2 regions of the Burkholderia ambifaria AMMD genome follow, and region 1 is predicted to be linked to the other one. Evidence: riboswitches for the same ligand, from Rfam matches in the RefSeq annotation. Region 1 holds a riboswitch; the other holds the start of a gene.
What was found. Region 1 has a riboswitch for manganese ahead of BAMB_RS04485 (TMEM165/GDT1 family protein). Riboswitches for the same ligand answer to the same signal wherever they lie in the genome.

Region 1 (11,996 bases):
GGAGCTCGACCGCGCGTTTCATCAGGCGATCGCCGCGGCGGCACGCAATACGGTGCTCGCGGAGATCCTGCGCGCGCTGCACGAACGCTCGCTGCGCTTCTGGTTCGTGACGCTGTCCGAACCGCACCACCTGTCCGACGTCCAGCGCGAACACCGCGAGCTGTTCGAGCGGCTGTCCGCGCGCGACGCCGCCGGCGCACGCGCGGCCGTCGAACGCCATATCGATTCGTTTCGCGCCACCCTTGTCCAACATCTTCGCCCCTGAGCCGCCCATGACCACTTTCACGCCCTTCCCCCCGCTCGCCCGGCTCGCCGCCGACCTCGCCGCCGGCCGGACCACGAGTCGCGCGCTCGTCGACGTCGCGCTCGAACGGATCGCCGATCCGTCGGGCCAGGGCGCGGCCGTCTTCACCGAAGTCGACGCCGACAACGCGCGCGCGGCGGCCGACGCGCACGATCGCCTGCGTGCCGCCGGCACCGTGCTGTCGCCGCTCGCGGGCATCCCCGTGTCGGTGAAGGACTTGTTCGACGTCGCGGGCCAGGTGACGCGCGCCGGCTCGCGCGTGCTCGACGGCGCGCCGCCCGCGCAGGCCGATGCGGTCGCCGTCGCGCGGCTCAAGCGTGCGGGCGCGGTGCTGGTCGGCCGCACCAACATGAGCGAGTTCGCGTTCTCCGGGCTCGGCCTGAATCCCCACTTCGGCACGCCGCGCTCGCCGTACCACCGCGACGTACCGGGCGACGCACGCATTGCCGGCGGTTCGTCGTCCGGCGCGGCGGCGTCCGTCGCCGACGGGATGGCGGCCGTCGCGCTCGGCACCGACACCGGCGGCTCGATCCGGATTCCGGCCGCGCTGTGCGGGCTCACCGGCTTCAAGCCGACCGCGAGCCGGATTCCGACGCAAGGCGGCGTGCCGTTGTCGACGACGCTCGACTCGTTCGGCCCGATCGGCCTGACGGTTGCCTGCTGCGCGCTCGTCGACCGGATGCTCGCGGGCCTCGAGCCGCACGTGCCGGCCGCGCGGCCGCTCGAAGGCGTGCGGCTCGGCGTGCTGACCAACTATGTGACGGACGGCGTCGACGCCGACGTCGCCACCGCGCTCGACGCATCGCTGAAGCATCTCGAGGCCGCCGGCGCGATCGTCACGGAAGTGCGCTTTTCCGCGCTCGACCGGCTGCCGGACATCAACCGCTTCGGCTTCTCGCCGATCGAGGCGTACGCGTGGCATCGCCCGCTGCTCGCGCAGCACCGCGACCGATACGACCCGCGCGTGCTGTCGCGCATCCTGAAGGGCGAGCCGGCGAGCGCGGCCGACTATCTCGACCTGCTCGCCGCCCGCCAGGCGATGCTGGACGAAGCGGCACACACGGTCTGGTCGCGCTTCGACGCACTCGTCGCCCCGACGGTGCCGGTCGTGCCGCCGCGCATCGCCGAACTCGAAGCGGACGACGCCGCGTTCACGCGCACCAATGCGCTGATCCTGCGCAACCCGAGCGCCTTCAACTTCCTCGATGCATGCGCGCTGTCGCTGCCGTGCCATCCGCGCGACGCGGCGCCGGTCGGCCTCATGCTCGCGGCCGCGCCGCATCGCGACGATGCGCTGCTCGCGATCGGCCAGGCGGTCGAGGCCGTGCTGAACACGATCCGATGACTGCGCAAGCGCAATGACGACGGACCATGATGAAGCGGGTGCGGCGGGGTGCCGCACGCGCGCTGTCAGTTTCGTGCCAGATCGTTCGCGCTAAAATCGCGCGATTGTTTATCGGACCGACCAACGACAGGAATCCCGCCGACATGAATGACTCCACGCTCGCACTCCGCCGTGAACGCCGCCTGCTGATGCTGCTCGGCTGGGTGTGCATCGCCTTGCTGGCCGGCGCGCTGTACCTGCAATATGTGAAGAACGAGGATCCGTGCCCGCTGTGCATCATCCAGCGCTACTTCTTCGCGGCGATCGGGATCTTCGCGTTCCTGGCGGCCGGTATCCGCAACTGGCGCGTCATCTGGGTGTTCGAGCTGCTGATCGCGATCGCCGCGGCCGGCGGCGTCGGCACCGCCGCGCGACACCTGTCGATCCAGATGAATCCGGGCTTCAGCTGCGGCTTCGACACGCTGCAGCCGATCGTCGACAGCCTGCCGCCCGCCCAGTGGTTCCCCGGCATGTTCAAGGTCGCCGGCCTGTGCGAGACGGTCTATCCGCCGATTTTCGGCATCCTGCTGCCCGGCTGGGCGCTGATCGGCTTCGCCGTGATCCTGGTCGCGGTCGCGTCGAGCCTCTGGCGCCATCGCCGCAAGCTGGCAGGCTGACCGGTCGGGGCCGCGTAGCCGGCCCGCGTTCGTCCGGCGCCGCCGGCGACGTCCCGCGCGGCCGCACCCTGCCGGCCACGCCTTGCCGGCCCGGCCTTGCCGGCCGCGCGTAAACACCTAACCCCGCCGCAGCCCGGATTTCCGGGCGAACGCACATCGCACGACATCCGCGCGACATCCACGCGCATGCCCCGCCACGCAAGCGTTTCGGCCCGATACGCGCGCACCGACGCCCCCGATCCCGCGCGGCGGGCCTATGATCGACATGATCGCTGCCTGATAGCCCGGATCACCGCCCGGTGATGTTCCCGCCGCGTTGCGGTGCTATCTTCGCGACTGGATGGCGATCTACGTGCGCGAGGCCAGGCGGTCTCACCTCCTGCGTAACGCGCGCCCGATCCGCAATGTCGACTGGATTTCTCATGACAACGCACACCATCCGCATCCGTCACCCTCATGGCGTCCGCCCGTCCCGCGGCGTCGTTCGCGCGCGCCCGCGGCGCACCACCGCCGCACCGCATCGACCGTGCGGCCCGCCTGCGTCGCTCCCGTCAGTCCTCGTGACCGCCACACCCGCCGCACCCGCCAGCGCGCGCCGCGCGTCGTGCCGCGTCGTCGTGAACGGAGCGTGCTGATGGAAGCGTGGATCGGCGATCTGCAGCAATTGCTCGCGCACGGCGAAGCGGCCGTGCTCGTGACGGTCGCGCATACCGACGGCTCCGCGCCGCGCGAGGCCGGCACCAAGATGCTCGTCACGCGCGACATGGCCCGCCATACGATCGGCGGCGGTCATCTGGAATGGAAGGCGATCGAAATCGCGCGGCATCTGCTGAAGGACGGCGCGCACGTGCCCCACGCGCGCAGGCTCGAACGGCTCGCGCTCGGCCCGAGCCTCGGCCAGTGCTGCGGCGGCGCGGTCGTGCTCGCGTTCGAGCGGCTCGATGTCGGCGACCTCGGCTGGATCATGTCGCTCGCGAAGCGCGTCGCGGCCGGCGCCGCGACCGTGCGTAGCGTATCATTCGGCCCCTCGCCGGGCGCGCCCCTGCTGAGCGAGCCCGAATCGCCCGCCGCGCGTGCCGATTGCCTGCTGTGGGAAACCGGCGGCGTGTCGCTGATGACCGAAACGATCGCGCCGTATGCGTTCCCCGTCATGCTGTTCGGCGCCGGACACATCGGCACCGCGCTCGTGAAGGTGCTGGCGACGCTGCCGTGCCACGTGCGCTGGATCGACGGGCCCGCTGCGGCGTTCCCGCCGGCCGAGGCGCTCGCCGGGATCGGCAATCTCGCGATCGACGCGGTGGCCAGCCCGGCCGACGCCGTCGACACGGCGCCGCCGCACGCGTACTTCGTCGTGATGACGCACGACCACGCACTCGATTTCGTGCTGGCCGAGCGCATCCTGCGGCGCGGCGACTACGCGTACTTCGGGATGACCGGCTCGCGCACCAAGCGCGTGCAGTTCGATCATCGGCTGGCAGCGATCGGCATCGACCCGGCCCAGGTCGCGCGGATGCGCTGCCCGATCGGCGTCGAAGGCATCATCGACAAGGCGCCCGAAGTGATCGCGATCTCGGTGGCCGCGCAGTTGCTGCAGGCCGTCGAGGCGAACGCACCCGTGCAGGCTTCCCCTACCTTCTGACCGACCAAGAACAACGCCATGACCCCGACATTCAAGGACAAGATTGCCCGCGCACCGAAAGCGGAACTGCACATCCATATCGAAGGCTCGCTCGAGCCGGAGCTGATCTTCGCGCTCGCACAACGCAACGGCGTGAAGCTCGCGTACGAGTCGATCGACGCGCTGCGCGCCGCTTACGCGTTCACCGACCTGCAGTCGTTCCTCGACATTTATTACGCAGGCGCGAGCGTGCTGCTGACCGAGCAGGATTTCTACGACATGACGGCCGCGTACTGCGAACGCGCGCTCGCCGACAACGTCGTTCACACCGAACTGTTCTTCGACCCGCAGACGCACACCGAACGCGGCGTGCCGATCGAAACGGTGGTGGCCGGCATCGACCGCGCGCTCGCCGATGCCGAGCCACGCGGGCTGTCGAGCAAGCTGATCCTGTGTTTCCTGCGCCACCTGTCCGAAGACGACGCGCTCGCGACGTTCGAATCCGCGCGGCCGCTGTTCGAACGCTATCGCCGCCGGCTGATCGGCGTCGGCCTCGACTCGTCCGAGCTCGGCCATCCGCCGGCGAAGTTCGCGCGCGTGTTCGAGAAGGCGCGTGCGCTCGGGCTGAAGCTCGTCGCGCATGCGGGCGAGGAAGGCCCGCCCGCCTACATCCACGAAGCGCTCGACGTGCTGAAGGTCGACCGGATCGACCACGGCGTGCGCAGCATCGAGGATGCGGCGCTCGTCGAACGCCTCGCGCGCACGCGCGTGGCGCTGACCGTGTGCCCGCTGTCGAACCTGAAGCTGTGCGTGTTCGACGACATGGCGAAGCACACGCTGAAGTCGCTCCTCGATCGCGGCGTCGCGGTGACGATCAACTCCGACGATCCGGCCTACTTCGGCGGCTACGTCAACGACAACTACTTCGCGACGGTCGACGGGCTGCAGCTGACGGACGCCGAAGTGCATACCGTGATCCGCAACGGCTTCGAGGCATCGTTCGTCGACGCGGCAGCGCGCGACGCGCTGATCGCGCGTCTCGATTCGTACTGGCAGGCTGCGTGACGGCCGGCATCGAGGTTCGCTAGACAGATGAAACAGCGCGACGACATCCGCTTCGCGACGACTGGTTCGGCCCAGCGCCGCGCCGGCCGCATGCGTGCGCGGCACCTGCACACCGGCATCGCGCCCGTCGCGCGCGCGGCGACGGCGTTGCGCATCGTCGTGCACCGAAGCCTGTCGTTGCGGCGCGTCATGCCGCTCGCCGCTGCGCCCATCGCGATCGTGGCGCCGTCCGCCGGCAACCGCGTGATGGCGGCCGCGACGCTCGCGTGCGCACGCGCAGTCCGCGGTGCGCCCGCGTTCTCGCGCCGCCGCATCGCGCATGCACGGGCCGCGCCCTTCAAGCCGTCGCCCGCGCGGCACCGACCGTTTTCTTCTGTTCGCCTTACCTTGATGCAGGACCATTCGTCATGACGCAAACCGCTTTCCGTTCCCAGCTGCTGACCTTCAACGGCGACCCGGCGCAGTCGAGCCAGGCCGCGAACCACGAGACCGACGGCCTGCTGATCGTCGACGACGGCAAGGTCGTCGCGGCCGGCCCGTATGCGCGGCTCGCCCCGACGCTCGCGCGCGATGCGGTCGTCCACGACCTGCGCGACAAGCTGATCGTGCCCGGCTTCATCGACACGCACATCCACTATCCGCAGACGGACATGATCGCGTCACCGGCACCCGGCCTGCTGCCGTGGCTCGACAAGTACACGTTCCCGACCGAGCGCAAGTTCGGCGATCCTGAGCATGCGCGCGAGGTCGCCGACTTCTTCGTCGACGAACTGCTCGCGTGCGGCACGACGAGCGCGCTCGTCTACTGCACCGTGCACAAGCAGTCGGCCGACGCGCTGTTCGCGGCGAGCGCTGCCCGCGACGTGCGGATGATCGCGGGCAAGGTGCTGATGGACCGCAACTGCCCCGAGTTCCTGCGCGACACCGCGCAATCGGGCTATGACGACAGCGCCGAGCTGATCGGCCGCTGGCACGGCAACGGCCGCCAGCTGTACGCGCTCACGCCGCGCTTCGCGCCGACGTCCACCGAGGCGCAGCTCGAGGCGTGCAGCGAACTGGCGCGCCGCCATCCGGACGTGTTCGTGCAGAGCCATGTCGCAGAAAACGTCGATGAAGTGAAATGGGTCGCGGAGCTGTTCCCCGGCCACCGCAGCTATCTCGACATCTACGATCGCTACGGGCTGCTGCGTCCGCGCGCGGTGTACGGCCACTGCATCCACCTCGACGACGAGGACCGCCGCCGGATGGCCCAGACGCGCACCGTCGTCGCGCACTGCCCGACGTCGAACTTCTTTCTCGGCAGCGGACTGTTCGACTTCGACAAGGCCGGCGAATACGGCGTGCCGGTCACGCTCGCGACCGACGTCGGCGGCGGTACGTCGTTCTCGATGCTGCAGACCATGAACGAGGCGCACAAGGTCGCGCGGCTGTCGGGCCACCACCTGAGCGCGACGCGGATGTTCTGGCTCGCGACGGCCGGCGCCGCGCACGCGCTCGATCTCGCCGACACGGTCGGCACGCTCGCGCCGCGCACCGAAGCCGACTTCATCGTGCTCGACCCGCAGGCCACGCCGCTGCTCGCGCGCCGCACGAAGCGCGCGGATTCGCTCGAGGAACTGCTGTTCGCGTTCGCGCTGCTCGGCGACGATCGCGCCGTGTACCGCACGTACGCGGCCGGCCGGCTCGTGCACGAGCGCGGTGCCGCACGCCGCGCCGCCGCTTGACGCGCGCGCGTTTGCCCGCTTCCTCCCCCGCTCCGGCGTGCGTCACGGCGCATCCCGGAGCCGCCGGATTCGCTCCGCCCGCCGCACGCGCCGTGCTAGAATCCGGCCCTCATTGGGGAGTAGCCGCTCCGCTCGATGTCCCGCGCTTCCGGCGCGCATCGTGACGGAGGCGTCCGTCAACAGACTTGGCCATTCATTCGGCCATGGCGGACGCAGCCACCGAGGCCTGGCGAGACCGATGGTTCACTGCGCGCCGCATCAGGGCCCGGCGCGCGGTGGATCGTCGCTCGCACGCACAACATCGGCCCGTGGAACCCCATACGTGTCTCAAGCCTTCCTGATCTCCACCGGCGCCGTCGCCCTCGCTGAAATCGGCGACAAGACCCAACTGCTGTCCCTCGTGCTGGCCGCGCGTTATCGCAAGCCGGTGCCGATCATTCTCGGCGTGCTCGTCGCGACGCTCGTGAACCATGGCTTTGCCGGTGCGTTCGGCGAGTGGCTCGGCATACTCGTCACGCCGTCGATCATGCGCTGGGCGCTCGCGTTCTCGTTCATCGCGATGGGGTTGTGGATCCTGGTGCCGGACAAGCTCGATGCCGACGAAGCCAATGCGACCCGCTCGCGGCTCGGCGTGTTCGGCGCGACGCTCGTCGCGTTCTTCCTCGCGGAAATGGGTGACAAGACGCAGATCGCGACGGTCGCGCTCGCCGCGCGCTTCCAGGATTACATCGGCGTGGTGGCCGGCACGACCTTCGGGATGATGCTGGCGAACGTGCCCGCGATCCTGCTGGGCGACCGTTTCGCGCACCGGCTGCCGACGAAGCTGGTGCACGGCATCGCGGCCGTGCTGTTCGTCGTGCTGGGCGTGCTGGCGTTGCTGGGCGTCGGGTTCTGACGCATACGACGCACACCACGCACGCAGGTAGGCGGCGCGACCGGGCGGCCGCGCCGGTGTCGAGATTGCGCGTTACTTCGCGACCGCCGCACCCGAGGCCGGCACGGCCGGCACCGCACGCTCGTTGGCGGCTGGCGCCGCGGGCCCGCCGCGCTTGTCGACCGGCAGCCGCACCGTGCGGATCGCGCCGTTCGCCAACGGGAAATCGGCGAGCGCGCTGCGCGCGAGGAACGGCATCGCATACAGCAGCGCACCGTTGTCGCCGGTGGTGCGCGCGGTCACGTTGTAGACCTCCTTGCCGGTCGCGCGCTCGGTGATCCGGATGCCGAGCGTGTAGTCGAACACCTGATAGGTCTGCGCGACATAACCGGCCGGCATCGGCCCCCAGGGCCCCCACGGGCCCCACGGCCCGCCCCGCCAGTACGGCCCCGGCCCCATGAACCACGGGTCGTAGTAGACCGGCTGCGGCACCGTCACCAGATCGCTGCCGACCCCGTAGGTCAGCCCGACCAGATAGCGCGCCTGCGCGGCCGGCACCGGCCGGAATGCGTACGCGGACAACTCGTTCGCGACGATCGGCTCGTAGGTCGACTGCTCGATGCTGTGCTTCTGCGCATCGGTGCGCGTGAAGGCGTAAGTGCGTGTCGCGTCGCTGCCGCTCCAGTCGGAGAAGGCCGTGACCTGCGTCGTCACGTAGCTGGTGCAGCCCGTCAGCAGCGCCACGCACAGCACCGCCGCCCACCCCGCACCGCGTTGAATCCATTCGCGTTTCATGTCGATCCTCGTCGATCCGTCATCCGTCCGTCGCACCGCGCGAACCGCACGGGATGCCGATAATACGCGGACTCCCCGAACCGGTAAAAAGTTCGCTGCGGCGCGCGGCCGCAAGCCTTTGTACAATGGCCCGATTCGCCCGGTCCGCGCTGCGGGTCCGATCCCCACCCCTCCGATCTCGACGACCATGTCCGACAACGCCTCCTCCACCGTGATCCGCCGCGCCGACTACACGCCGCCGGCCTTCCTCATCGATTCCGTCGCACTCGAGTTCGATCTCGCGCCGGCCCGCACGATCGTCAGGAATACGATGCGCGTGCGCCGCAATCCGGACGCGGCGCCCACCCCGCATCTGGAGCTGATGGGCGAAGCGCTCGAATTCCTCGGCGCGCGGCTCGGCGGCGCGCCGTACGGTGCGGTGCGTGCGCACGACCACGGGCTGACCGTCGAAAACGTGCCCGACGCGTTCGAGCTCACGCTCGAGAGCGCGTGCGCGCCGGACCAGAACACGACGCTGTCCGGCCTGTACGTATCGAGCGGCAACTTCTTCACGCAGTGCGAGGCCGAAGGCTTTCGCCGCATCACCTACTTCCTCGACCGCCCCGACGTGATGGCGTCGTACACCGTCACGCTGCGCGCCGACAAGGCCGCCTATCCGGTGCTGCTGTCGAACGGCAACCTGGTCGATTCGGGCGAGCTGCCCGACGGCCGCCACTTCGCGAAATGGGAAGATCCGTTCCGCAAGCCGAGCTACCTGTTCGCGCTCGTCGCGGGCAAGCTCGTCGCGATCGAGGAGAAGATCACGTCCGGCTCCGGCAAGGAAAAGCTGCTGCAGGTGTGGGTCGAACCGGCCGATCTCGACAAGACCCGTCACGCGATGGATTCGCTGATCCATTCGATCCGCTGGGACGAGAAGCGCTTCGGTCTCGAGCTCGATCTCGACCGCTTCATGATCGTCGCGGTCGGCGACTTCAACATGGGCGCGATGGAGAACAAGGGGCTCAACATCTTCAACACGAAGTACGTGCTGGCGAACCCCGAGACCGCGACCGACACCGACTTCGCGAACATCGAGTCGGTGGTCGGCCACGAGTACTTCCACAACTGGACCGGCAACCGCGTGACCTGCCGCGACTGGTTCCAGCTGAGCCTGAAGGAAGGCCTGACGGTGTTCCGCGATCAGGAATTCTCGGCCGACATGGCAGCGGGCGACGACGTCGCATCGGCGGCCCGCGCGGTCAAGCGCATCGAGGACGTGCGCGTGCTGCGCCAGTTGCAGTTCGCCGAGGACGCGGGCCCGATGGCGCATCCGGTGCGTCCGGAAAGCTACGTCGAGATCAACAACTTCTACACGATGACCGTCTACGAGAAAGGCTCGGAAGTCGTGCGGATGTACCAGACGCTGTTCGGCCGCGACGGGTTCCGCAAGGGGATGGACCTGTACTTCCAGCGCCACGACGGTCACGCGGTGACGTGCGACGATTTCCGTCACGCGATGGCCGACGCGAACGGGCGCGATCTCGCGCAGTTCGAGCGCTGGTACAGCCAGGCCGGCACGCCGCGCGTGTCGGTGCGTACCGCGTACGACGCGGCCGCACGCCGCTACACGGTCACGCTTTCGCAGGGCTACGGCGACGCGTCGCCGGCGGCGCGCGACACGCAACAGGGGCCGCTGCTGATCCCGTTCGCGATCGGCCTGATCGGCCGCGACGGCCGCGACCTGCCGCTGCGCGTCGACGGCGAAGCCGCCGCGTCGGGCACGACGCGCGTGCTCGAGTTCACCGACACCGAACAGACCTTCACGTTCGTCGACGTGCCGGAACAGCCGCTGCCGTCGCTGCTGCGCAATTTCTCCGCGCCGGTGATCGTCGAGTACGACTACAGCGACGACGATCTCGCGTTCCTGCTCGCGCACGACAGCGACCCGTTCAACCGCTGGGAAGCCGGCCAGCGCCTCGCGACGCGCGCGCTGCTGACGCTCGCCGCGCGCGCCGCCGCGAACCAGCCGCTCACGCTCGGCGAGAACTTCGTCGCCGCGTTCCGCCGCGTGCTGACCGATGAAAACCTGTCGCCCGCGTTCCGCGAACTCGCACTGACGCTGCCGTCGGAAACCTATCTCGCCGACCAGATGGCGGAATCCGATCCGGCCGCCGTGCATCGCGCCCGCCAGTTCGTGCGCCGCCAGCTCGCGACCGCGCTGCGCGCCGAGTGGCTCGCCGCGTACGAGCAGCACCAGACGCCCGGCGCGTACGAGCCGACGCCCGAAGCGTCCGGCCGCCGGGCGCTGAAGAACCTCGCGCTCGCGTATCTCGCCGAACTCGAGGATCCGGCCGACGCCGTGCGCATCGCGACCGCGCAGTACGACGCCGCGAACAACATGACCGATCGCGCGGCCGCGCTCGGCGCGCTGCTGTCCGCCGCGGCCTCGGGCGCGAACGACGCGGCCACGCATGCGCTCGACGACTTCTACCGTCGCTTCGAGAAGGAAGCGCTCGTGATCGACAAGTGGTTCGCGATGCAGGCCGCGCAACGCGGCACGTCCGCCCAGCCGACGCTCGCGAAAGTCCGCAAGCTGATGGCCCACCCCGCGTTCAACCTGAAGAATCCGAACCGCGCACGCTCGCTGATCTTCAGCTTCTGCGCGGCGAACCCGGCGCAATTCCACGCGGCGGACGGTTCGGGCTACGCGTTCTGGGCCGAACAGGTGCTCGCGCTGGACGCGATCAATCCGCAAGTCGCCGCGCGCCTCGCCCGCTCGCTCGAACTGTGGCGCCGCTTCACGCCGGCGCTGCGCGACCGGATGCGCGAAGCGCTCGAGCAGGTCGCGGCCGGCGCCAAATCGCGCGACGTGCGCGAGATCGTCGAGAAGGCGCTCGCGTAACGGCACGTACGCGATTCGCGTCGCGCTCCCGCGCGCAGAAGCCGGCGCCGCTCCGTTGCGGCGCCGGCTTTTTTATCGGCTGAAGGTTCGCGGGGTCGGAGCCGGAGAGCACGTTCGACCGGCCGGCAGTGGCGCCGCCGCAGGGCCGATCCGCCGCGCCGCACACGCGGGAACCCGCCCGAATCGCCCATCCGGCCATGTAACCGGACGAAAAAAGCCGGCGGCGCGGGAGGCGCGGCGGGTAAAATTGCGGGCATTCAAGGATTCTTTGGCCTTTCGGAGTCAGTCATGTCCATTGCCCGCCGCACCACGCTGTCGAAGTTCCTGATCGAACAGCAACGCGAGACCAACAACCTCCCCGCCGACCTGCGTCTGCTGATCGAAGTCGTCGCACGCGCGTGCAAGGCGATCAGCTACAACGTGTCGAAGGGCGCGCTCGGCGAAGCGCTCGGCACCGCCGGCAGCGAGAACGTGCAGGGCGAAGTGCAGAAGAAGCTCGACATCCTGTCGAACGAGATCCTGCTCGACGCGAACGAATGGGGCGGCAACCTCGCCGCGATGGCGTCGGAGGAGATGGAAACGTTCTTCCCGATCCCCGCGAACTACCCGCGCGGCGAATACCTGCTCGTGTTCGATCCGCTCGACGGCTCGTCGAACATCGACGTGAACGTGTCGATCGGCACGATCTTCTCGGTGCTGCGCTGCCCGGACGGCAAGCAGGCCACCGAGGAATC
Region 2 (11,996 bases), on a different replicon from region 1:
CGCCTTGCTGAGTCCGAGCGACGACGCGACGCCCTGCGTCTGCAGCTTCGCGGCCTGGATGTCGAGACGGTTGCTCATCGCGTAGCGTTCGAGATCCGGCAGGTCCGGGCGCGCCTTCGGCAGGTCGGGCAGACGCTCGGGCAGCGCGTAGCGCGTGCGCTCGCCCCACAGCCCCATCGCCCGCGTGAGCTTCTCGCGCTCGGCCACGGCCTGCTGCTGCGCCTTCGCCTGCTGGGCGACCGCGTCCGCATGGAACGCCTGTTCGCGTGCGTAGTCGAGCCGGCTGAAGTTGCCGGCCTGGCGCATGCGCAGCGCGAGTTCGGCGGCGGCGCTCGCGGCGTCGCGCACCTGCCGCGCATAGTTGGCGGCCTGTTCGGCGGCGACGGCCTCGACATACGCGCGGCGCGCGTCGGCCGCGACCTTCAGCATCGCATCGGCAGTCTCGAGCTTGGTCTGCTCGAAGCGGCGGCGTTCGATGTTCGTCGCGAGCGGCAGCGTCAGCAGCGCGAACACGTTGGCCGAGAACGTGCGCCCGAGGCTCAGCTCGCCGTCGCCGGCCCGCGTGCGGCTGAACGAGAAGCGCGGGTTCGGCAGCCGGCCGGCCTGCACGAGATCGGCCTCCGACAGCCCGAGCGCCGCGTACGACGCCTGCAGGCCGCGGTTGTTCAGCAGCGCGAGCTGCACCGCGTCGTCCATCGACAGCGGTTTCGCGAGCAGTTCCTTCGTGCGCGCGTCGACGGCGTCGCGATCGGCGTCGGTCCTGACGATCACGGCGTCTTTCCCGATGCGCGCCGATGCGGCGGACGACACGGCGTCGAAGCCGCCGTCCTTCGAGAACGTCGTACAGCCGGCGAGGAAGGCCAGCACGAGCGCGGTCGCGCCGATTCGCGGTGACATTGCAAGTCTCGTCATTGCGCGGCCTCTCCGTGCATCGAATGGGCCGCGCCGCCCGCCGTGTTTCCGGGCTTCGCGCTTCCCGCCTTCGCATGCCCCTTCGCGGGCCGCTCCATCACGTCGCGGTTCAGTTGTTTCCAGCCGGGGCCTGCATCGTCCCGATACGGCGCGTAGCCGTCGAACGCGGACGGCACGGTGACGTCCTGCACCGGCGCGGCGGCATCGGCCGGATCGGGACGCGGAGTTTGCGCAGGCGCGAGCGACGGCACGAGGGCCGCCGCGCCAAGCAGCGCCGCAGTGATCAATCGCATAGGTGTTTCTCGTCGTGAGTCGTGCGACGGGCGTCGAATGACCGCCGGCACGGTTTGCGGATCGCGGCAGCTCGGCCGCGGAAGAAGGCAAGGACTAGACGGGAAGCCGGCGCGGCGGCCGCTCGATGCCGCCGGTCAGGAACGACACGACGACCGGCGACGACGCGAAAGCGACGAACGCGATACCGATACCCGAGGCCGCGGACACCGCGGGAGGATCGGCGATGCCGGTGCCGAAGCAGCAGGCTCCGCACGACGAACACGACGATGCATGCCGTGCGTGGCCTTCATGCGCATGCTCGCCACCCTGCGCGCTCGGCATCGCACGCGACGCGGCCGGGTGATCGGCGCTCGCTTCATGCTCCGCATGCGGCACGGCAGCAACAGCGCCCGCGCACTGCATCGACACGGTCACGAACGACTGGATCGGCAGGCTCAGCGCCAGCAGCACGACGAGGATGAATTTGCGCCAGTACGACATGGATGCGGAATCAGGCAGGCTACGACCGGATGAACGGGAGCGCCACCGCAACGGCGCGCTCCGGACACAAGACCACCGCAGCTTATCGCCGCCGTCGTGACGACGACATGGCCGAAACATGACCGGTTTTTCATGAAACGCGGGCATCGCACGGCGAGCACGCTTCATGACAATTCCGTCATCCGCCGGTCATCTTTCGCGCACGCGCGGCGCCCTAAGCTCACGCGTTACACTGACCGGCTGGAATCACGGATGAATCACGAACGGCCTGCTCCACCATGCGGATACTGATAGTCGAAGACGAACCCAAGATGGCGTCCTACCTGCGCAAGGGGCTGGCGGAGGCGAGCTATACGGTCGACGTGGCCGAGAACGGCAAGGACGGGCTGTTCCTCGCGCTGCACGAGGATTTCGATCTCGTCGTGCTCGACGTGATGCTGCCCGAGCTGGACGGCTTCGAGGTGCTCCGGCGGCTGCGCGCGCAGAAGCAGACGCCGGTCCTGCTGCTGACGGCGCGCGACGCGATCGAGGACAAGGTCACGGGGCTCGAACTGGGCGCCGACGACTACCTGCTCAAGCCGTTCGCGTATGCGGAGTTCCTCGCCCGTATCCGTTCACTGCTGCGGCGCGCGCCGCGCAATGCACGCGACCTCCTGCAGGTCGCCGATCTCGAGATCGACCTGATCAAGCGCCGGGTACGGCGCGCGGACAACCGCATCGACCTGACCGCGCAGGAATTCGCGCTGCTGCAGCTGCTCGCGGAACGCGAAGGCGAGGTGCTGACGCGCACCTTCATCACGTCGCAGATCTGGGACATGAATTTCGACAGCGACACGAACGTCGTCGATGCGGCGATCAAGCGCCTGCGCGCGAAGATCGACAACGCGTACGAGAAGAAGCTGATCCACACGATCCGCGGCATGGGCTACGTGCTCGAGGATCGCTCGTGACCGGCGGCCCCGCGCCGTATTCGCTGCTCCGGCGCCTGACGCTCGCGTTCGCCGCCGTCGCCGCGCTCGTGTTCGCGCTGACCGGCGCGTACCTGTATCGCTCGCTGTCCGCCGAGCTGACCCGGCGCGACGATATCGAAATCGCCGGCAAGCTCAACCAGTTCCTGCAGCTTGCGCGCGCGAGCGGTTCGACGGCGGCATTGCGCGCCGATCCGGCCGTCTTCCATGAAGTGCTGCTGTCGCATCCGGGCGTCTATCTCGGCATCTATGACGCCGCGAACCGTCCGCTCGTCGAACACACCGACGAAGCCGGCAACACGCTCGCGTCGGTGATCGCTCGGCCGCAGCCGGCCGACGCAGCGGCCGTGGCGGCGAGCCCGTTCACCTGCGCTCCGCCCGGCATCGGCACGTCGCGCTGCGTGCGTGCGCACGCCACGCTGCCGTCGGGCGAAGCCATCCAGGTCGCGCTCGCGCGCACGGCGGCCGATCGCCAGTCGCTGCTGGAAAGCTATCGCGTCGACATCTGGCTCGCGGCCGCCCTCGGCGCGCTGCTGGTCGGCGCACTCGGCTACGCGGTCGCGTCCCGCGGCCTGCGCCCGGTCGAGAGCCTCGGCCGGCAGACCTCGCGCATCGAGGCACACAACCTGAATGCGCGTCTCGATGCACGCGGTGGCCCGGTCGAATTGCACGAGCTCGCCACGTCGGTCAACCGGATGCTCGACCGGCTCGAGCGCGCGTTCGTGCGGCTGTCGCAGTTCTCGTCCGATCTCGCACACGACATGCGCACGCCGCTCGCGAACGTGATCAGCTCGTCGCAGGTCACGCTGTCGCGCGCCCGCACCACCGAGGAATACGAGGCGCTGATCGATTCGAACATCGAGGAATGCGAACGGTTGCAGCGAATGATCGAGAACATGCTGTTTCTCGCGCGCACCGACAATGCGCGGCAGCACCTGAAGACCGTCGAACTCGATGCGGGCGCCGAGCTGCGCCGGCTCGCGTCGTATTTCCAGGCGTTGGCCGACGAGGCCGGCGTGCACCTCGCGGTGCAGGGCGAAGCGCCGGTCGTCGCGGACGCGACGCTGTTCCGGCGCGCCGTCAGCAATCTCGCGTCGAACGCGCTCGAACACGCGCAAGCCGGCTCGACGATCGAGCTGACCGTATCGACGCGGCCCGGCTACGCGGTCGTCGAAGTCACGAACCGGGGCGTCGAGATTCCGCCCGAACAGATGGAGCGGATCTTCGAGCGCTTCTACCGGATCGATTCGTCGCGGCACGGCGCGGCGCGCAACGCCGGGCTCGGGCTTGCGATCGTCAAGTCGATCATCGAGCTGCACCGCGGCAAGGTCGAGGTTGAGAGCCGCGACGGACGCACGACCTTCGCACTGTATTTCCCGGCCCGCGCTGCGTGACACGCGCGTGACGCCCGCGTACGCCGATTGCTTCCCCGCTACGGCATGCGCATCCGCTGTCGCTCGACCTGCCTTTCCGAATGAAAGGGTGTGACCGCACAAGCTTGCCGAAAGCGGCCGGCTCGGCTAGACTGCCCTTCGTCTTTGGGGAGTAGCCTGCTTTCCATCCCCCGGAAAGCGAACACGTCAACATACTCGGCCTGCGGCCGTGGCGCGTTCGGCCGAATCGGTCTGGCGAGACCATCGACGCATCGCGCCGTTCCTGGTCGGACGTCGGCTGATGCGTCATGGTTCGTCCACGTCCGACCACGGAGTCCCCATGTTCCTCGTTGCCTGTCCTTCGCGTTTCATCCGTTCCATGACCGCCTGCATGCCTGCCTGCGGAGGTGCCGCATGACGTTGATGCTCGTCGAACTGGCGTTCATGCTGATCGTCATCCTGGTCGCCGCCGAGTTCTTCACGAATGCGCTCGAACATCTCGGTGAACGGCTGAAGATTTCCGAAGGCGTCACCGGTTCGCTGTTCGCGGCCGTCGGCACCGCGCTGCCCGAAACGATGGTGCCGCTGCTCGCGCTCGCGGGCGGCACGTCGAATGCGGCCGTGAACGAGGAAATCGGCGTTGGCGCGATTCTCGGCGCGCCGCTGATGCTCGCGACGCTGACGACCTTCCTGATGACGATCGCCGTGATCCGCTCGCGCGGCCTGACCGGCACGATCAAGCCCGAGCGCACCGGCTTCGTGCGCGACCTGAACTACTTCATCGCCGCGTTCGCGCTCGCCACCGTCGCGATGTTCGTCCCGCATCACGTGTGGGGCGTCCGCGCGCTGCTCGCCGCGATGCTGGTCGGCATCTACGTGCTGTATGTCGTGATGACGTTCCGCGCGTCGACGCAGCTCGTCGATGCCGGGCACGGCACCGAAGCGCCGCACGCGATGTTCCTGTCGCGCATCGGGCTGCCCACCAACCTCGCGACCATCGCGCTGCAGCTCGCGATCGGCGTCGCGCTGCTCGTCGGCGGTGCGAAGGGCTTCATTCATGGCGTCGAGGGCGTGTCGCAGCTGCTCGGCATCTCCGCGCTGCTGCTGTCGCTGATCATCGTGCCGATCGCCACCGAGTTGCCCGAGAAGGTCAACAGCGTGCTGTGGATCCGCCGCAAGAAAGACACGCTCGCGTTCGGCAACATCACCGGCGCGATGGTGTTCCAGGGCACGCTGCTGCCGGCGATCGGCATCATGCTGACGCCGTGGGAGCCGCGCCCCGAAGTGCTGACCGGCGTGATCATCACGCTCGCGGCGGCGGCCTGGCTGCGCGTCAATGCCCGCGCGCACGGGCTCGCGATCTGGGCGTTGCTCGCGAATGGGGCCGGGTACGTCGGCTATCTGTTCGTGACGTTGACGCGCTGAAACGCGACATCGCGCACGATCGGGCAACGTCGGGCGCATCCACGCGCCCGACCGCGGTTCACGAAGCCGCATCGTGAGCCGCGGCCGTCGCTGCCGGCGGCTACGCCGCCCGCATTGCCGCGCTTACGATGCCTTCTCGAGCCTGACGATCGTCAGCGTGCCGTTGACGCGCTCGACGCGCACCCTCACCTTGTCGCCCGCATGAACCTCGGCGAGCATCGCCGCGTCCTTCGCCTTGAACGCCATCGTCATCGACGGCATGTCGACGTTCTGCAGCGCGCCGTGCTTCAGCGTAATTTTGCCGCTCGCGGCATCGACCTTCTTCACTTCGGCATCGGTCAGCGCCGTGCCCGATTCGGCCGCGCCGCCGGACATCTTCACGCCGGACATCTCCATGCCCGACATGTCGCCCGCGGCAAGCGCGGGTACGGCGAACGCGCCGGTCGCGAGAGCGGCAGCGGCAGTGGCGATCAGTTGATTCATCTTCATCGTGATTCTCCAGTGGGGTTGGACGGCACGTTCATGCCGTGAGGAACTGCATCGGAATGCCGCCGGCGGCTGGCGCTGCGCACCCGCCGGCGCTGTCGCAAAAGCCATGCGGCGGGAATGACGAACATCGACAGCAGCGGTGCGGTGACCATGCCGCCGACCATCGGCGCGGCGATGCGCTGCATCACTTCGGAGCCGGCGCCGTGTCCGATCATGATGGGCACGAGGCCGGCAAGCACGACGGCCACCGTCATCGCCTTCGGCCGCACGCGCAGCACCGCGCCTTCGCGAATCGCGTCGAGCAGCACGGCATCGGTCAGCGGCTCGCCGGCGTCGACGCGGCGCCGCAGCGCGCCCTTCAGGTACAGCAGCATCACCACGCCGAACTCGGCGGCCACGCCCGCCAGCGCGATGAAACCCACCGATGTCGCGACCGATACCGCGTGGCCGAGCGCCCAGACGAGCCAGAAGCCGCCGACCAGCGCGAACGGCACTGTCGACATCAGCAGCAGCGCATCGGCTGCCGAGCCGAACGTGAGGAACAGCAGCACGAAGATCACGGCGAGCGTCACCGGCACCACGGTGCGCAGCGTTGCCGCCGCGCGCTCGAGATATTCGAACTGGCCCGACCATGCGATCGAATAGCCGGGCGGCAACGCGACCTGCTGCGCGACCGCCTGCTGCATCGCGCGAACCGCGGTGCGCAGATCGGTGCCGCGAATGTCGACGTACACGTAGCCGGACAGCCGCGCATTCTCGCTGCGGATCATCGGCGGCCCGTCGGCGATCGCGACGCGTGCAACGTCGCCGAGACGAAGCTGCGCGCCCCGCGCGGTGACGACCGGCAGCTGCCGCAGGTTCTCGAGCGAATCGCGAATCTCGCGCGGATAGCGGATGTTGATCGGAAAGCGCTCGCGCCCCGCAATCACCTCGCCGACGTCCTCGCCGCCGATCGCCGACGACACGACCGACTGGATATCGGCCACCGACAGCCCGTAGCGCGCGGCCGCGAGCCGGTCGATGTCGACGTCGATGTAGCGTCCGCCATTGAGCCGTTCCGCGAGCGCGGACGTGACGCCCGGCACGTGCTTCACCACCGCCTCGACCTGCGTCGCGATCGCGTCGATCCCCGGCAGGTCCGGTCCGGAGATCTTCACGCCGACGGGCGTCTTGATGCCGGTGGACAACATGTCGAGCCGGTTGCGGATCGGCGGCACCCACACGTTCGACAGCCCCGGCACCTTCACCGTGCGATCGAGTTCGTCGACGAGCTTCTCGGGCGTCATCCCCGGCCGCCACGCGCTGCGGGGCTTGAAGCGGATCGTCGTTTCGAACATCTCGAGCGGCGCGGGATCGGTCGCCGTATCCGCGCGCCCCGACTTGCCGAACACCGTATCGACCTCGGGCACGGTCTTGATCAGCCGATCGGTCTGCTGCAGCAGCTCGCTCGCCTTGTCGGCCGAGATGCCCGGCAATGCGGTCGGCATATACAGCAGGTCGCCCTCGTCGAGCGGCGGCATGAACTCGCCGCCGAGCCGCGCCACCGGCACGGCCGTCAGCAACAGCGCGACGACGGCAACACCGATCGCGAACCACGGGCGCCGCAGCGTCGCTTCGAGCAGCGGCCGGTACACGCGGATCAGCACGCGGTTGATCGGGTTCGCGTGCTCGGGCGGAATGCGGCCGCGCACGAGATACCCCATCAGCACCGGCACCAGCGTCACCGAGAGAGCGGCCGCGGCGGCGATCGTGTAGGTCTTCGTGAACGCGAGCGGCGCGAACAGCTTGCCCTCCTGCCCTTCGAGCGAAAACACCGGAATGAACGACAGCGTGATGATCAGCAGCGAGAAGAACAGCGCCGGCCCGACCTCGGCGGCCGACGTCGCGACCAACTCCCAGCGGCGTGCGGTCGTGATCGGCTCGCCCGGATGCGCATCGCCGTATGCCTCCAGATGCTTGTGCGCGTTCTCGATCATCACGATCGCCGCGTCGATCATTGCGCCGATCGCGATCGCGATGCCGCCCAGCGACATCAGGTTCGCATTCACGCCCTGGTAACGCATCACGATGAACGCAGTCAGCACGCCGAGCGGCAGCGCCAGGATCGCGACCAACGCGCTGCGCAGATGGAACAGGAACACCGCACAGACGATCCCGACGATCACGAATTCCTCGATCAGCTTGTCCCTGAGGTTGTCCACCGCGCGCTCGATCAGCTGCGAGCGATCGTAGGTCGTGACGATCTCGACGCCGGGCGGCAGCGAGCGCTTCAGCGCGGCGAGCTTCGCCTTCACCGCGTCGATTGTCGTCAGCGCATTCTTGCCCGAGCGCATCACGACGACGCCGCCCGTCACCTCGCCCTGGCCGTTCAGTTCCGCGATCCCGCGCCGCATCGCGGGGCCGACCTGGATGCGCGCGACGTCGCCGAGCAGCACCGGCGTGCCCGCCTCGTCGGTGCACAGCACGACGTGCCGGAAGTCGTCGAGCGTGCGCAGGTAGCCGGACGAACGCACCATGTACTCCGACTCGGCCAGCTCGACGACCGAGCCGCCCGATGCCTGGTTCGCCTTGCCGAGCGCGTCCGCGACCGCCGCCTGGGTGATGCCGTACGCACGCAGCTTGTCCGGATCGAGCACGATCTGGTACTGGCGCACCATCCCCCCGATGCTCGCGACTTCCGACACGTCCGGCACCGCCTTCAGCTCGAATTTCAGGAACCAGTCGTTGAGCGCGCGCAGTTGGCCGGGGTCGTGGCGGCCGGTGCGGTCGACAAGCGCGTACTCGTACACCCACCCGACCCCGGTCGCATCCGGCCCGAGCGACACGGTCGCGCCCGCGGGCAGCCGGCTCTGCACCTGGCTCAGGTATTCGAGCACGCGCGAACGTGCCCAGTACGGGTCGGTATGGTCGTCGAACAATACGTAGACGAACGCATCGCCGAACGACGAGTACGCACGGACGGTTTTCGCACCCGGCACGCCGAGCAGCGTCGTCGTCAGCGGGTAGGTGACCTGGTCCTCGACGATCTGCGGCGCCTTGCCCGGGTACGACGCCTTGACGATGACCTGCGTGTCCGACAGGTCGGGCAGCGCGTCGAGCGGCGTCTGCCGCAGCGCATGGACACCCCACGCCGCGAACAGAACGGTCGCGAGCAGCACCAGGAAGCGGTTGCGGACGGACCAGCGAATCACGTGCACGATCATGGCTTGCCCCCCAGCGGATCGACCTTCGTCAGCCGGTAGCCGTCGTCGCTCTGCACGAACGCGAAGCGCGCCGTCTGGCCCGGCTTCACGTCCGGAAACGCGGTCGCGGACGGCTTGCCGAAGGTCATCGTCATCGCGCCCCAGCCGAGCGCGGGCACGGGCCGATGCGAGAACGTGATGTCGTCGGCCGTGACGCTTTCGACCTTGCCGGTGGTCTCATAAGTCGTCGCCGCCTTCGGTGCCGACGCGGGCGCGGCCCCGCTCGCGCCGGCGCTGCTTGCCAGTCGCGGCAGCACGGACTTGAGGCTCGCTTCGGAATCGATCAGGAACTGCCCCGATGCGACGACCGTATCGCCGTCGCTCAACCCGGCGAGCACTTCCGTATCGCTGCCGACGTCGTTGCCGAGCGTCACCGTCACCGGCTGCAGGCTGCCGTCGCCGCGCTTCACGATCACGATCGTGCGCTTGCCGGTGGCGATCACCGCCTCCGACGGCACGAGCAGACGCGGTGCCGCCTTCGGGTCGGCGACGCGCACGCGCATCAGCATGCCGGGCGTCAGCTTCAGCGATGCGTTGTCGATCTCGAGCCGCGCCTGCAGCGTTCGGCTGCTCGTGCTGATGCCCGGCAGGATCTCGCGGATGCGACCCGCGAAGTGCCGCGACGGATCGCCCGCGAACGTCGCGTCGACCTGCATCCCCGGCTGCACGTTCAACGCCAGCGCTTCGGGAATCTCGACGAGCAGCCACAGCGTCGACAAACCGGAAATCCTCGCGAGCGTCTGCCCCGGCGTGACCATTGCGCCGTCGCGCACGTTCAGCTCGCTGACGACGCCGGTTTCCGGCGCGGACAGTACGACGTGGGTCTGCACGCGGCCCGTGCGATCGAGACTCGCGATCATGCCGTCCGGAATCGACAGGGCGCGCATGCGTGCGCGCGATGCGTCCAGCAGGTCGCGGTCCATCCCGCCGCGCTTCAGCGCCAGGTATTCCTCCTGCGGCGCGAGCCAGTCCGGCACGTACAGCGACGCGATCGGCGCGCCCTTGTCGATGCGCTGCATCGGCGCCCGCGCGTACAGGCGATCGATGTAGCCCGTCACGCGCGACTGCACGACATCCGTGCGCGCCTCATCGAACTGGGTGGTGCCGACCGCATCGAATCCGACGGCCGCTTCCTGACGCCGGACGGCCGCATAGCGGATGCCGAGGTTCTGCTGCAGGCCCGGATCGATCCGAACGCCCGACGTGCCGCCGCCTTCGTCCGCATAGACGGGTTGCAGCTGCATGTCCATGAACGGCGACTTCCCGGGCTTGTCGAAGTGCTGGTTCGGCACCATCGGATCGTGCCAGTACAGCACCTTGCGTCCGGACGTCGGGTCGGATCCAGCCGGCGACGCAGCGGCGGCCTCTGGCGCCGCGCTTGCCGCACGGCGTGCACCCGCGACGTAACCCGCGCCGACGAGCGCCACGGCGACGCACGCCAGCAGGACGGCGCGGACGAGCGTTTGCTTCGTCATGTCGTTCTCCTTCATTGTGCGGCGGCGAGGGTCGGCGGCACGACCTGATATTCGAGCCGCGCCCAGGTCTGCGAAACCTCGCGGCGAACATCAAGCACCTGCAGTTGCGCATCGAGTTGCGCGCGGCGCACGGCGAACGTGTCGGCGAGCGACCCCGTGCCGGCCCGGTATGCGGCGTCGGCAAGCTGGACGCGCTGCTCCGCGGCCGGCAGCAGCGCGTCGCGCAGGTTCGCGATCCGCGCGCGGCCGCTCGCGAGCGTTGCCGACTGCATGCGGATATCAGCCTGCACCTGGCGCAGCGTGTCCTCGTACATCAGCCCCGCTTTCGTGGCGAGCGCGGCCTTCTCGGCGACGTCGCGGTTCTGCCGGTTCTTGCGGTTCAGCGGCAGCGGGATCGTCACGCCGAAGGACACCATGTTCGAATACGCGCCGCCCCGCTGCTGGTACGCGACTTCCCACGTCCAGTTGGGGCTGCGCTCGCTGTTCGCCACCGCGGTGTCGGCTTCGGCGACGGCGATGTCGCCCGCCGCGGTGATGAGCGTCGGCTGCGACAACCGCAATTCATCCGGCGGCAACGACGATACGAACGATTCCGCGGCCGGCGGCGTTCCCGCGACGTCGTCGACGGGCGCGGCGGTCCAGCGCGACAACGCGATGCGCGCGGTCTGGTAGGCCTCCTGCGCCTTCAGCAGCTGATCCTGGGTCTGCGCGAGCATCGCCCGCGCCTGGACGACGTCGCCCGCACCTGCCTTCGCGCCGCGATACGACGCCTTGATCGCCTCGAGCTCATGGCTCATGTGATCGAGCAACACCTGCTGAAGCGCAAGCGCCTGCTTCGCGTAGATCGCGTTCAGCCACGCCGCGGCCGTCTGCTGACGCACGCTGGCGAGTTGCGCGAGATAGCCGGCGCGCTCGCGCCCGACCTGTTCGTTGGCGAGCGCCGTGCGCAGGCGCCGCTTGTCGCCCGACACCCATTCCTGTTCGATGCCGATGCGGCGCATCGTCATGAAGTCCTGGCCGACTGTGAAACGCTGCCCGCCGTTGACCGGCAGATTGTCGATGCCGGCCTTCAGCAATGGGTCGGGCAGTTGGCCGGCCTTGACGGCTGCCTCGGAACTGGCACGCACGGAAGCCTGTGCGGCCTGCATCGACGCGGAATGTTCGGTGGCGGACTGCAGCGCGGCGTCCAGTGTGACAGGCGCCAACTGCGCGTGGGCGGCGCCCGCAACCAGCAGCGCCGCTCCAAGCATGGGCGCGCGCCGACGCGCACGCCGCGCGTGCGGCGTGCAGAGATCGAATGACATGGTGTAACCCCAAGTCGGAACCCGAATGGGCTCC

Region 2: another riboswitch for manganese. It lies ahead of BAMB_RS25915 (sodium:calcium antiporter); the one in region 1 lies ahead of BAMB_RS04485 (TMEM165/GDT1 family protein).

What each region holds. Positions count from the first base shown of each region.
Region 1 covers NC_008390.1:962,815-974,810, reverse strand. The annotation lists gene BAMB_RS04520 (GntR family transcriptional regulator) at 1-265, shown strand, start outside; gene BAMB_RS04515 (amidase) at 273-1,649, shown strand; gene BAMB_RS04510 (disulfide bond formation protein B) at 1,793-2,305, shown strand; gene xdhC (xanthine dehydrogenase accessory protein XdhC) at 2,940-3,944, shown strand; gene BAMB_RS04500 (adenosine deaminase) at 3,963-4,988, shown strand; gene BAMB_RS04495 (hypothetical protein) at 5,016-5,399, shown strand; gene guaD (guanine deaminase) at 5,396-6,712, shown strand; yybP-ykoY riboswitch at 6,815-6,994, shown strand; gene BAMB_RS04485 (TMEM165/GDT1 family protein) at 7,035-7,607, shown strand; gene BAMB_RS04480 (DUF4136 domain-containing protein) at 7,680-8,381, opposite strand; gene pepN (aminopeptidase N) at 8,569-11,262, shown strand; gene BAMB_RS04470 (class 1 fructose-bisphosphatase) at 11,551-11,996, shown strand, end outside.
Region 2 covers NC_008391.1:2,208,084-2,220,079, reverse strand. The annotation lists gene BAMB_RS25940 (TolC family protein) at 1-912, opposite strand, end outside; gene BAMB_RS25935 (hypothetical protein) at 909-1,205, opposite strand; gene BAMB_RS25930 (hypothetical protein) at 1,300-1,686, opposite strand; gene BAMB_RS25925 (heavy metal response regulator transcription factor) at 1,965-2,636, shown strand; gene BAMB_RS25920 (heavy metal sensor histidine kinase) at 2,633-4,048, shown strand; yybP-ykoY riboswitch at 4,183-4,327, shown strand; gene BAMB_RS25915 (sodium:calcium antiporter) at 4,442-5,452, shown strand; gene BAMB_RS25910 (copper-binding protein) at 5,576-5,941, opposite strand; gene BAMB_RS25905 (efflux RND transporter permease subunit) at 5,938-9,144, opposite strand; gene BAMB_RS25900 (efflux RND transporter periplasmic adaptor subunit) at 9,141-10,658, opposite strand; gene BAMB_RS25895 (TolC family protein) at 10,670-11,962, opposite strand.